DNA from 3 places in the Tenacibaculum sp. AWR4_210 genome. Region 2 is predicted to be linked to each of the others. Evidence: riboswitches for the same ligand, from Rfam matches in the RefSeq annotation. Region 2 holds a riboswitch; each other region holds the start of a gene.
What was found. Region 2 has a riboswitch for cobalamin ahead of ACXAG7_RS16880 (TonB-dependent siderophore receptor). Riboswitches for the same ligand answer to the same signal wherever they lie in the genome.
Positions count from the first base shown of each region.

Region 1: another riboswitch for cobalamin. It lies ahead of ACXAG7_RS07560 (TonB-dependent receptor plug domain-containing protein); the one in region 2 lies ahead of ACXAG7_RS16880 (TonB-dependent siderophore receptor).
Region 3: another riboswitch for cobalamin. It lies ahead of ACXAG7_RS16495 ((2Fe-2S) ferredoxin domain-containing protein); the one in region 2 lies ahead of ACXAG7_RS16880 (TonB-dependent siderophore receptor).

Region 1 covers NZ_JBSWYF010000003.1:348,103-352,666, reverse strand. The annotation lists gene cobT (nicotinate-nucleotide--dimethylbenzimidazole phosphoribosyltransferase) at 1-941, opposite strand, end outside; gene cobU (bifunctional adenosylcobinamide kinase/adenosylcobinamide-phosphate guanylyltransferase) at 947-1,450, opposite strand; cobalamin riboswitch at 1,608-1,804, shown strand; gene ACXAG7_RS07560 (TonB-dependent receptor plug domain-containing protein) at 1,886-3,841, shown strand; gene ACXAG7_RS07555 (thiol-disulfide oxidoreductase DCC family protein) at 3,888-4,304, opposite strand; gene ACXAG7_RS07550 (ABC transporter ATP-binding protein) at 4,451-4,564, shown strand, end outside.
Region 2 covers NZ_JBSWYF010000010.1:103,088-107,651, reverse strand. The annotation lists gene ACXAG7_RS16880 (TonB-dependent siderophore receptor) at 1-1,092, opposite strand, end outside; cobalamin riboswitch at 1,185-1,372, opposite strand; gene ACXAG7_RS16875 (N-acetyltransferase family protein) at 1,479-1,997, shown strand; gene ACXAG7_RS16870 (hypothetical protein) at 2,008-2,661, shown strand; gene ACXAG7_RS16865 (ABC transporter ATP-binding protein) at 2,846-3,547, shown strand; gene ACXAG7_RS16860 (DUF3526 domain-containing protein) at 3,552-4,564, shown strand, end outside.
Region 3 covers NZ_JBSWYF010000010.1:2,344-6,907, reverse strand. The annotation lists gene ACXAG7_RS16500 (Rossmann-fold NAD(P)-binding domain-containing protein) at 1-41, opposite strand, end outside; gene ACXAG7_RS16495 ((2Fe-2S) ferredoxin domain-containing protein) at 22-861, opposite strand; cobalamin riboswitch at 1,048-1,232, opposite strand; gene ACXAG7_RS16490 (AAA family ATPase) at 1,290-1,823, opposite strand; gene cbiB (adenosylcobinamide-phosphate synthase CbiB) at 1,820-2,755, opposite strand; gene ACXAG7_RS16480 (pyridoxal phosphate-dependent aminotransferase) at 2,743-3,768, opposite strand; gene ACXAG7_RS16475 (cobyric acid synthase) at 3,782-4,564, opposite strand, start outside.

The DNA.
Region 1 (4,564 bases), on a different contig from region 2:
GTTCCTTCTCCTAAACGCAAGCCCAAATTGAGTAGGGGCGTCGCTTCGAGGAAATTGAGCATTTTAAGGTGTCCTTGTTCACCTGAAGTATGCGAAAAAATACAATAGGCTGTGATGTTAGGTTGTAGTGCATGTACAGCTAGTAGGGCGGCAGTTACAATAAAGCCATCAATGAGTAAGGTCATTTTTAAGTGGGCTGCTCTCAGCATAGCACCGCTCATCATGGCAATTTCAAATCCTCCAAAAGTAGCTAAAGCATCCAAAGGAGATTCTATCTTTTCACGGTGAAGAACATAGATATCACTCAGCGTTTTTATTTTAAGTGCAAGTCCTTCATCATCGAGTCCAGTACCTCTGCCGATACAGTCAGCTATGGGCGTGTTGGTAAAGTAGCTCATGAGCAAGGCAGCTGAGGATGTATTGCTAATACCCATTTCACCAAAGCCAATGACATTGGTTCCGTTCTGATACAGTGTATCGACGATGGCAGCTCCATGATTCATGGCGTTTTCTAATTGTTCCATGCTCATGGCTGGGCCTTGGCTATAATCGCGAGTACCTTTCGCAATTTTGGCCTGTATAAGGTTTGCCTGTGCCTCAAAATCAGCATTTACGCCAGCATCAACGATGCGCAAATCCAACTGGTTTTGTTGGCAAAAAACATTGATTGCTGCCCCACCATGTAAAAAGTTAAGCACCATTTGTTGGGTAACTTCCTGTGGGTATGGGCTTACTTTATTGGTAGTTGCGATTCCGTGGTCACCCGCAAAAACAACGATGGTAGGGGCAACTATTTCAGGAGTACAAGTTTCTTGTATTTGGCCTATTTGCAAGGCTATTTTTTCGAGAGTGCCAAGGGCTCCTAAAGGTTTTGTTTTGGTGTCGATGGCCTGTTGAAGTTCAGGTACTAAGGTTGTCGGTAATGGTGCTATCGTAAACATGTTGTTTATTTTAAGTGTAAAGGGAGTCCAGAAACCATAAAGGTTGCTTTGTCTGCACGTTGTGCAATATATTGATTCATCCAGCCTTGAAGTTCTACAAACTTTCTTCCAATAGAACTCGTTGCGTGCAGTCCCATGCCAATTTCATTAGAAATGATAATGATATTACCGTCTATTTGTTGCAGTTTGTCGAATTCTTCTTTAGCGAGTTGTAAGCTCTTCTGCACGTCACTTTCTGTATCTGTAAAGTAATTCGTGAGCCAAAGCGTTACACAGTCAATTACCACGGTTTGTCCTGCAGCGATGACTGTACTGAGTTTTTTTTCTTCTTCAACGGTGCTCCACTGCTCTCCGCGATCATCGATATGTCGTTGTACGCGCTTTTTAAAATTAGCATCCCAAATACGAGAGGTGGCTAAGTAAATTGGTGCTGATGACAAGGACTCTGCAAGTCGCTCTGCGTAAGAGCTTTTTCCGGAACGTTCTCCTCCAGAGATGTAGTAAATCATAGAAGATAAATTTTGAAATACAAAGATTAGAAAGATTTTGATAGCAAAAAAGACTTTTTATCACGAATTCGTTAGAAAGTAGCACGAAAAGAAATGAAAAATTAAAATATTGATAAAAAAACGGTAATATATGATTCAGTAATTAAAAGAATGCTATACATTTGCCCCGAATTTTGGTTTTTCCTTTGTTGCCCAACGGGCGAGGAAAATTAAAAGGGAATTCGGTGTAAATCCGAAGCTGTTCCCGCAACTGTAAGCTAAACCGCTTATTATCATTCAAGATTACCACTGTATTTATGGGAAGGTAGATAATAAGACGCAAGCCAGGAGACCTGCCAATTTTCAAGAATTCGAACTTTCGGGATAAAAGTTTGGGGGCGGTTTACTGCGCTGATTTTTTTCCTGAATATTTAAAAATTAAAGTAACATTTACTAATGAGAAAACAATTATTTTTTGTTGGTGCCTTGGCACTATCAATGGTAGGGGGAAGTTTGTACGCTCAGGAAAATGAGCAAACGAAAAATGAAGAGTTGGACGAAGTTGTGGTAACGGCAACCAAGTTTGATTTGAAAAAAGAGCACACGGGTAAGGTGATCTATACCATCTCTCAAAAGGAAATTCAACAAAACGCTGGAAACACAGTAGTTCAGTTATTAAACAATTTACCAGGAATTGAAATTAATGGTGCAAACTCGAATAGAGGACGTCAAATAGGAACTTATATCCGTGGAGGAAGAAGTAGACAGGTGTTGGTGTTGATAGACGGTATTCCGGTATCTGATGCATCGGGGATCAATCAGAGCTATGATTTGCGTTTGTTGTCGTTAAACCAGATTGAAAAAATTGAAGTTTTAAAAGGAGCTGCTTCTACCTTGTATGGAACAGGAGCTGCAACAGGGGTAATTAATATCATATTAAAGAAATCGTCAAAACAAGCGATCCGCGCTACCTATGAAGCGAGTATCGGTACGTACAACGATAGCAAGTCGTTTAGTGCCCGTCCAAATAATAAAAATCAAAACGTTAGTATCAACGGAACGCTTGGGAATTTGAAGTACTTGGCCTATTTTGATTTAACTGGAGTTGAAGGATTGTCAGCTGCTAAGAGCAAAACGGATCAAGTTTTTGAAGATGATTCTTTTTACAGCAAAAATGCCTTGGTAAAATTAGGCTATGATTTTACGGAGAATCTCGATTTAGGATTATTTCTTAACTACGATGAGTTTGATTCGGAATTTGATGCAGGTGCCTACAGAGATGAAGCGAGAAATACTTGGGCATTTTCTCAAGTTCGCTACGGTGTAAAACCGAAGTTTAGTTATGAAAATGGAGAAGTGTACGTGTTGGCGTCTTTTAATAAAATAACACGTAATTTAAAGCAGTACAGTAGCTTTTCTAAATCGATTAACGAAAGTATGTATGAAGGAACTGCGGTAAACATTGACGTGGTAAACAAATATGCTTTTATGGATAACAAATTCCAAGTGATTACTGGTTTCAATTTCCAAGAGCACAAGAACGAAACCAATACGCCTTTTGCCCAAATTAATAAGGACGTAGCAAACTTTACTACTTCAGATCCGTACGTATCTATGGTTTATATCAGTGATTTTGGATTGAATGTGAACGCAGGAGGACGTCTTAATATTCACAGTAATTACGGGAATCATTTTGTTTATGACGGAAACGTATCATACAATGTAATGAATACTAATGATTACGGAGTGAAGTTGTTAGCGTCGTACGGAACGGCCTTTATTGCACCGAGTACTTACCAGTTATTTTCACAATACGGAGCACTTACTTTAAACCCGGAAACCAGTGCTACTTTTGAAGCTGGATTTGAGTCTTATTATAAAAATTACAAGTTGAATGCCGTATTCTTTAACCGTAAGGTGAACGATGCGATAGTATTCCAAAGTTTGTCAGCTGCTCCTTGGGGAGTGTATGCAAACTCTAATGGAACTGTAAAAACCAATGGGGTAGAAGTACTTTCAGAGGCGAAACCTCTCGAGTATGTTAAATTGACGGCAAATTATACCTATACGAATAAAGATGATAATGAAGGAGCTAACAATTATATTCCGAAACACAAAGTTGTGGCAGGAGTTGAGTTAACGCCTATTAAAAATGCAGCTTTTGCCTTTGTGTATAAGCACATTGGTGATCGTACAGTATTTGATAAGTACGGATCTTTTGGACCACGAGGTGAAACGGTAACCATTGACAGTTATAATTTACTCGATTTTACAGCGAATTATTCATTGTTAAACAAAAAAGTTACCTTCTTCGGAACGGTATCGAATATCTTCAATACTGATTTTGAAGAAACCTTAGGGTTTTCAACCTTAGGAAGAAATGTAAAATTAGGAGTTCGTTTAAACTTTTAAACGAATTGTTTGTTTCCAAAAAAGGCGCACTTCGGTGCGTCTTTTTTTATGGTAAAAACTTTGCCTGTTCAACAGGAGTTGGAATGCGGCATGCAGCCCTTTTCCCAAACCAACGATAGCGGTTTTTGGCCACCCAATCGTACAGTACATCTCGGAGTGATCTCGGCACCAACCATCCGATGGCAAGGAGGTACCAAAATCCGCCAAAACTAGTCCCTATTTTGAGCACTGCCGTCGATTTTATATCGCAGGAACCCCCAGGTTCATAAAGAATGATGGAATCCACAGCTTCAGATGTGAGATTTAAATGGGCTTGCACCGCACTACCAGTTTTCGAATCCAAGGCCGCAAAAACATACAAATTATTTTTGTCATATTTTAAAATGCGCTGGACCGAAGCATCGCAAAAATTGCATACTCCATCAAATAAAACAAGTCGCTTGCCCTTAGGAATATCGAACATTTGATTCAGATTGTTATTTATTTGATAAAATTACCAATTGTTTTTGTAACATTAATTATAAATGAGCGTCTTGTAAAAGAAAGCGGATATTGAGTAAGAATTTTCTAATGATGAGAAGGATTACTTATCATAAAACAAACTAACAGATGATACGAATCGAAAATCTGCACAAATCTTATCCAATTGGTAAAGATTCACTGCACGTTTTAAAAGGATTGAACTTACATATTAAAGAAGGAGAATTTGTTTCTATTATGGGA
Region 2 (4,564 bases):
CGTGTATTTTAATTGAGCGTCGTAGCGTTTGTGTTTGAGATAATCCTGCGGATCGTTATAACGTGTTTTTGGATCCAAGCCAGGTACTAGTGAACCGTCGTCGTCCATCGGAATTCCCGTATCGGTGTCGTATTGGTCGTCATTGACTTGTAAGTAAAAATCCAAACGATCTTTAGAGCTCGGAGTATAGGTCAAAGCAAAAGATCCGTTGTTGGTAGCCACGCCGTAGTCTCGCCACCCTTGGCTTCTGGTCAAACCAAAGTCTGTTCGGTATCGGAGTTCAGGAGAAATGGAACCTCCAAAACCAGCACTCATGGTATAACTTTTATAGCTACCATAGCTAATAGTAAAGTTACCAGTATCGTGAAGGGTTGGTTTTTTTCGAACGATGTTGATAATTCCTCCTAGCGCTGAGTGTCCGTATAGTACACTTGCAGGGCCTTTTAAAACTTCGATACGAGCAACGTTGGCAAGGTTAGTACTTGGAGCACTTGTCGATATATTATGACGCTCATCACGCACTCCGTCTAGCAATAAAACAAAATTGTTAAATCCGCGAATTCGGAAGGTTTGAAAACCACCGTAACGATTAATAGGTCGAACTCCAGTGGCACTTTTTACCGCCGTTCCTAAATCGTCCACTCCGCGTTGAAGGAGCAATCGTTGATCGACGCTGTTGGTAGTAACGGGAGCATCGATATCTTTAATAGGAAGTTTTCCTACAGCCAGAACAGCAGGCTTCATACCTTGTTTCCTAGCGTCGATTTGCACCTCGTCCAAAGCGATGACTTCTTTTTGTAGAAAAAGAATAAATGGCTCAGAACTTGACAATGACGCAATGTTCTTTACTACGGTTTCATAGCCGATTTTTGAAAATTGAACAGTTTTAGTTTTAGTAGGTACTTGAAGCTGAAAATGGCCATTGGCATCGGTATGGGTACCTTTGCGTACATTTTTAAAGGCTACAGTGACATTGGAAATGGTTTTTCCGGTTTTCAGGTCTTTTACGGTTCCTGAAATTGTAGTGTATGATTGCGCATTGGCAACAATAGCCAACAGCATAAATACACTGCATAATACAAATTTTTTCATCTGCTGAAAAATGAGTTTTAAGCAGGTAATGTGCAGAAAATACTACGATGAGTAGTTGTATATTTTCTAACCCTTTACCCGAGAGTTACTAATAAAATTATGAATTGTTGGCAGGTCTCCTGACTCGGTTCCGAACAATCGCCTTCCCACTAATGTTAGCAGTGACTTAATTGATTGCTCGTTGTAAATAAACCTCACAGTTGCGGGAACAGTTTTGGATTTTCACCAAATTCCCTTTTAATTTTTACCAGCGTAAAAAACCAAAAATCGGGCGTAAAAGTAAGGATTTCACAGAAATGACCAAGTTGTATGTAATTTTAATTAGGAGAAAAGTAAGTACAGGCTTGAAGGCTTTGAATATGAGAGATTTTTTTTAAGTTTACCTGATGAGTAGCTTAGAACCTATAGAATTTGAATTTCATCCTGCAGACGAGGAAGCTCTGGATGAGGTACTTGCACTGTTTAAAGAAACAGCATTGAAAATTCAAGCTAAAAATGTGGACCATTGGCAGTATTGGATTCATCCTCCTATTGAAAAAATTGCCTGGGTCAAAGAAGGCTTGTCTCGAGGAGAGTACTATTTTATCCGAGATCTCCAAGAGAAAACCATCGGTATGGTTAGAATCATGGAAAAAGATGAATACTATTGGGGATTGCGAGATGACCAGGCATTTTACGTACATTCTTTGGTAATCAAAGAAGCCTATAACGGTCGTGGACTGGGGGCTTTAGTATTGCAAAAAATTGCAGTAAAAGCTCGAGCAAAAGACTGCGAGTTTTTGCGTCTTGATGCCGTAGCCACTAATGTGAAACTGTGTCGTTTTTACGAAAGTTTAGGATTTGTAAAAGTCGGTGTAAAGAAAGTCCCTTTATCGTCGAATAATTTATACCAATTACCATTGTAAAAAGTATCCTATGATAAGTGAATTAAATAAAAAGTTGAATGAAAAATTAAGACGTGATCTTATTGAAATGGAGCATCGCGTAGCTGGATTGACGAGTTCCTATCAACCTATACAAAAAGCATTGTCTCTTTACAAAGAGTACGACCTGGAAACCTATAAACGAGAAGTCGAAAGTGATTTGTTGCGAGCCATTCCATATTGGAAAACCATGCAGTTGCAAGATGCTACTACCTACGATGCCATTTTATTTGAGTATAGCGATCAGGAGCTACCACCATTCGAAAGTTTTTCGTTCGGCCTTTATAATATGAGAGATTATAAATTAACCATTGACCCTCACTATTATGAGTATGCAGAATTTGGTGAATGGAATGTCGGATACGGTGTGTCTTTAGATCCTTTTGCGGTATGTGCTCCATTCCATGTTGAGGCCGTGGAAGAAGAAGATGTGTATGATAAAATGCATTATGAAGATGAAAATTCAGGAGTGAAAGAATTGAATTTATGGGCTGATGCAGCTGTGAAAAAAATACTAAATGAGGTATTCGCTGCTGCTGATGCACAAGGATTGTTTGATGATTTGGAACTGAGAAAAGGAGGTGCCTTTATGTATAATGTGCACGATGTAGGAAGTGTTCAAGATCCTTTCTATCTAAAACAATAGGGTTCAATATTACCACGCGTTTTTTAAAACATAAGAAAGGAATAAATTCAGGATACTGTTGAAGCTGTGCTTGGCGTACTTTTGAAATAGCCCACTAAATTTATTTGTTAAATTGAAAGCAACCTATATGCATTAATAGCTTTCTTTATTATATTTGCCACACTGTTGCAATAATTGAATTTCAATGATACAAATAAAACAAGTAAGCAAGTCGTTTAAAGGGCATACTGCGGTAAACAATTTGAATTTACAAATTGAGCAAGGTGAAATTCTTGGACTGTTAGGAGCTAACGGAGCTGGGAAATCAACGACGATCAATATGTTATTGGGGTTTTTACAACCTGATACCGGAAGTATCACGGTACAAAATTTAGATACGGTAAAAGATACTGCCAAGGTGAGGAAACTCATAGGATATATACCAGAAAATGTCAATTTATATCCTTATTTAACGGGAGTTGAAAACCTGGATTATTTCTGTAGGCTAGCAGGAATCTCTTACAGTAAAAAAGAACTCAAAGATTTTTTATTGACCTGTGGATTGCAGGAGGAAGCACATAGTCAAAAAGTGGCAGGGTATTCGAAGGGAATGCGTCAAAAAGTAGGGATTGCCATAGCCTACGCGAAAAAAGCAGAAGTTTATTTGTTAGACGAGCCGGCGAGCGGATTAGACCCGTTGGCGAGTAATGAACTTTCAGAGTTATTGAAAAAACTGGCTTCAGAAGGAGCCGCAATTTTAATGGCTTCACACGATATTTTTAGAGTACGAGAGGTGTGCAACCGCATTGGGATATTGAAAAAAGGAGTACTTGTTAAACAGTTGTCTTCAGCAGAGGTTAGCGCCAATGAACTGGAACAATTGTACTTGGAGTTTATGAAAAATTAGGGCTATGTGGACAATTTTAAAGAATGAAAGTTGGGCCCTAAGCCGTAACAAAGCACTTTGGGCAGTGAGTATTGGATTTGTACTTGTCCTGTGCAGTGCGTTGTATTTAGGAGCGGCGCAAATGGCGCAAGAACGAGCGTCTTTTGAACAAGCCAAAGCCCATGTTCGTGGACAATGGGAAGCCTTAAAAGAAATGAATCCTCATGGGGCAGCTCATTTCGGAACCTTTGTGTTTAAACCGAGTAATGCCTTGAGTAGTTTGGACGAGGGGGTACATAGTGTCCTCGGAAATGTCATTCGTGTTGAAGGTCATGTTCAGAATGAAATGGTTCATTCTGAAGCCTCACAAATGATGGCAGCTTCTAAGTTTGGCAAGTTAAAAAGTGCGCTATTACTACAGTATGTATTACCCTTATTACTGATTTTTTTAGCATTTCACAGTATTAGTAGTGAAAAGCAAAGCGGACGTCTTAAGCTATTATTACTTCAAGGAGCAAGCCCTAGGGCATTGGTCCTGGCAAAAACCCTGGTAGTTTGGCTATATGGAGTTTTGCTGTTGCTGTTAGTTATGCTTGCGTATACCTTGCTAAATTATCAGGAATTGACCTTAGAAATTTTGGGAAGAGGGGCCTTGTTTTTTGCGAGTTATACCTTGTATTATTTTGTGTTAAGCGGACTTGGTGTATACAGTTCGTTGAAGTGGCAAAATGCAACAGTGGCGTTGACATCTCTTCTGGGAATATGGATGATTTGGACGTTGTTTATGCCTAGTATTGCGATGAGCATTGTCGATAAACTGAACCCCTTACCCAGCAGAGCAGCTTTTCAAACAGCGATGAAAACAGATAGAGCCAAAGGAATTGATGGTCATAATCCATCAGATGCACGAGGACTTGAATTGAAACAACGCGTATTAAAGCAATACGGGGTCGATTCCATAGCACAGCTTCCCATTAACTTTGATGGGCTGCGAATGCAAGCTGATGAAGAGTACGGAAACAAGGTATGGGATAAACA
Region 3 (4,564 bases), 100 kb from region 2:
AGCCAACCTGAACCAACTATACTAATTTGTGGTAACTTCATCGGCAATTCTAGGTGAGTTAATAGTCATTTCTAAATATATTGTCATTAGATAAGTCCAAAGGTCTTGATTTTCTTTTGGAATTAAAAAATTCACAATCGGTTTTCCTTTTCTGTTTTTTAAATGTATAGCCCCCTGATAGCGCTCATGATTATCGAACCAGTATACCTCAGAAACACCTACTTTTCGACTTAGAATTTCTGGGGCTACCTCTTTCTCCATAGCTTTGGTAATTGGACCGATGGCTATAGCGAGTTCCGCTTCAGGTCCCTTAATCATAAGGTCAAAAGCATCTGTGTATTTTACCTGATGCTCAGTGGTAATTCGCGTGTTTTGGATAGGGTGGAGCAGTTCGAAGTTTGGAAACTTTTCAAACATGGTTTTTAGTACGGGATATAAAAACTGGTCAGAGGCTGAGGCTCTGGCAACGAGTACAGTCCCGTATTCCTCATGAACTTTGGGTTTAAATACCACAGGAGTAACCTTGCGTTCTCGGTTAGATAAAACGCTTTCACCGCCTTCTTTAAATAATAAATAGGCCTCTACTGGTGATTGCGCAGTAGTGTGGGCCTCTACTATTTCAATTACTTTTTGTTGGTCTAGTTGTTTGTACCAAAAATTTCCAGGCTGAACTATGAGCGTAGGAGCATCTTCACAACGACCGTTACAACGAGTTTTTATGGTATGAGTGCTGTGCCATAAGTCGGCATTTCTCAAATGGGCTCTAGCTTCTCTAACACTCAATTCACTATGTGCCTTCCTGCACGATCCGCCATCACAAAACTGAAAGGTGGTGGTTACTTTTGATAAGTCTTTTCCCATACCTAGCGTTTTGAATAGATTGTAGTGTTACAAGAAAAAAGCAGAAATGCCGAAGAGTAGGTCTTTTGGAACAGTATTCCAGACCATACCCTGCTTAAAATCATTGAATTTGTCATAATTGTGTTGATAATAGCAGGTAAGGGAAGAAAATATGTAACTATTTTCGAACTCTTTACCCGAGAGTTAATAAATATACACAAAGAGGCAGGTCTCCTGGCTTCGCTCTATTTTGTACACCTTCCCATAACGAATTACAGTGGTTGTCGTACAAAAATTGGTGAGAGCTTACAGTTGCGGGAACAGCTTTGGGTTTGCACCAAATTCCCTTTTAATTTTTAGTGTGCTAAAAAACCAATTTGTTACCTGCGAATATAAATGATATTATTTTAAATCAATGTGATGATGTCGAGAAACAGAAGGAATCATTCCTAATGAAGGTGGTTTGTATATTGAATCACGGCAGTAACGCGTTTGCTTACAGTTGTTTTTTGAAGTTGAATAATTTCAAACCCCAAGTCTTTGTAGGTCTTTACTAACTCTTTATGCAGGGCCTGGGCTTCTGTGTACGATTGTAGTCGTTGTGGATCTTGCTCGTAGATCGCCTCCCATGCAGGTAGTAAAAAGACAGTCGGATAGTAAAAATCGAAGTAATTAAAAGTTTTCCATTGGGTACTGATAAGGCCTCCATAATGTTTTAAGTAGGCGATGTTATCTGGTAATCCACGGTCTACAAAAGCAAAATTTGAAATGGGTTCATCAAATTTAGCTAAAGTGTTCTCATAGACGAGCTCCGTAAATCCGGTAACATCTTGCCAAGGGGTTTTTTGACCTTTCTTAGCTTGCTGTTCCTCAATAACCGCACGAGCAATTTCATCAAAGCATTGCATACCTTTGTTTCTGAGAGCTTTCAACAAGCTAGTTTTTCCAGAACCCGGACCTCCTGTTATGATAATTCGATTCATAGTGTGTAATAAAGGTATTGTAAAATAGCGATAAGAACTACAAAACAAAAAGTACTTCGTTGGTTGATCTTGGATACGGCTTTGAATTCAGTGGGGAGTACTTGACGTGAGTTAGTCCCTATATAGGGTTTGTTTACCAGTTTTCCATGGTAAACATTCGGGCCCCCAAACTGACAATCCAAAATAATAGCTAATGCTGCTTCCGGATATCCCGCATTCGGGCTTGTGTGATTTTTTGCTTGCCTCATGACTGTAGGGAGCTTATGTAACTTTCCACTGACGAGTAACATGAGCACTGCCGTTAATCGGGCAGGAATAAAATTAAAAACATCATCTAGCTTGGCAGCAAACTTCCCAAAATAATAATAACGGTCATTTTTGTATCCAATCATGGAGTCTAAGGTGTTAATCATTTTGTAGAGCATCGCACCGGGAATTCCCAAAAAAGCATAGTAAAACAAAGGGGCAATTACACCGTCACTGAGATTTTCAGAAACAGTTTCAAATACCGCTTTGGTAATTTGTTGAGTATCTAGTGATCGGGTATCTCGACCTACAATCCATGACAGTCTTGAGCGTCCCTCTTCGATGCCTTTTTCGAGAGCAGTAAATACGGCATTGCCTTCTTCAAGCAGACTTTTGTTGGCCAGTGCGTAAAACAAAAAAATACTTCCGATGCTCAGTGATACATAGAGGTATTGAGCAGTCCATTGCATGAGAAACCAAAAAAAGAGAAAAGTAGCAACGCAAAGGAGAGCAGTTAGCAAAAGTCCTTTTAAAAATCGATGAGTTCCATGGTTTAATAATCGAGTACCTAGGGAAATCGCATTTCCAAAGAGTCGAATAGGGTGTGGTAACATTCGCGGATCACCCATAAGAAGGTCTAGTACATATCCAAGTAATAAAGGTGAGATGCTTATCAGTGCTTCCATGCTTTTAAGGCTTTTAAGAGTAGGTTGTTTTCAGAGTCACTTTGCCCCGAAATTCTAAAATAACGCTGGTTTAAACCTTTGAAATTAGAAGCATCTCTAATCAACAGCTGGTGTTCTTCAGCCAAGTAGTTTTTTAGGCGTTGAGATACGTAGTCTTGCATCTTTACCAAGAAATACGAAGTTCGAGAAGGGATACTATGAAAACCAGGAATCTCTGAGATAGCAGTTTGAAGTTCGTAACAACGTTGCAAATATGTGGAAAAGTCAGGATATAACGATGCATAGTTTTGGAAAATATACCGTCCAGCACTAAGCGCTAAAGCATTGACATTCCAAGGCATTTTGTGTGCAGCAATAGCATCGATAATGGCAGTAGCTCCCATAAGGTAGCCAAGGCGTAAGCCGGGAATGCCAAAGACTTTGGTCAGTGATTTTACGATGATGAGGTTGTTGTGTTCCGCTAATAATGGGACTACCGAAATAGCACTACTCGTAAATTCAATATAAGCTTCATCAATAACGAAATAAGTATCGGGGTATTTTTTTAAAAGCAGCGCTATTTCTTCGCTACTATTTTCAAATCCATCCGGATTGTTCGGATTACAGATAAAAGCAATATCAGAATTAAATTGATGGGTAGTACAGTCGTGTCTGTGTAAGTATTCTATTTGTAGGCCGTGAACTCTAGAGGCCAATTCATATTCCGAAAAACTGGGATAACAAATACTCACTCGTTTCTTACTGAAGTGTTGGGCAATGAGATAGAAGGCTTCAGTAGCGCCATTGCTAACTAGGATGTTTTGCTCAGAAACTTCGTGTTTAGCTGCGATTTGTTTTTTCAGAAATTCACCACTTGGAGCTGGGTATTGATCAATCGTATTAATTTGTGTGCGTAAATGCTCTTTAAGATCTGGTGCACTTCCTGTAAACCAAACATTAGAGCTGAAATTAGCCTTGAAATTAATATGACTGTAGAGGTGTTTATCGTCACCATGACCGTATTGAATAGCCATAAGATTTACGTTTTTAGTGTCGTTGCATTTCTTTTATAATAAATTCAATGTCTAAATGAGTAGCCAAATGCTCTGCAAGACGATCGTAGTTTTCATTTTTATACGCTTCGTAATCAAATTTTTCTCCTTGTTCTGTAGTAAAACCTGCCAAAAGAGTATCTACGATTTCTGCATTGTCAAACAAACCATGAATATAGGTACCCCAAACCGTAGCAGTTTGATAGCCCTCCGGCTTGCCGTCAATACTGTTCATCGGAGAAGACTCTTCAAATGTAGTGTGTCCCATATGAATTTCATAGCCCGTGCATACCGAAGAAATTTTATTGAAGGTAAAACTGGTTTGTACCGTGATCTTCTCCTTTGCCATAATTGTTTTTGCGGGGATGATTCCCAAACCAGGTAAGGTGTTGATTTCGTTTTCAATTCCGTGAGGATCTTCAATAGAATTACCTAACATCTGATATCCACCACATATCCCGATGAGTAGTTTTCCTTTTTTGGATGCCTGCATGATCGTTTTTGCAAGTCCCGTAGTTCTTAAAAACTGTAAATCGGCCATGGTGTTTTTACTTCCGGGAATGATAATGATATCCGCTTTTTCTAAATCATCACTCGACCGTGTATAAAACAAATGAACTCGCTCGTCCATTTCTAAAGCATTGAAATCGGTAAAATTAGAAAGGTAGGGGAGTAGGATAACTGCAATATTTACGGTGTTTTGACCTGTAGTTTTGTTTTTGGTTTCGAGTCCAAGTGAATCCTCGTCTTCTATATAAATATCAGGAGCAAAAGGCAC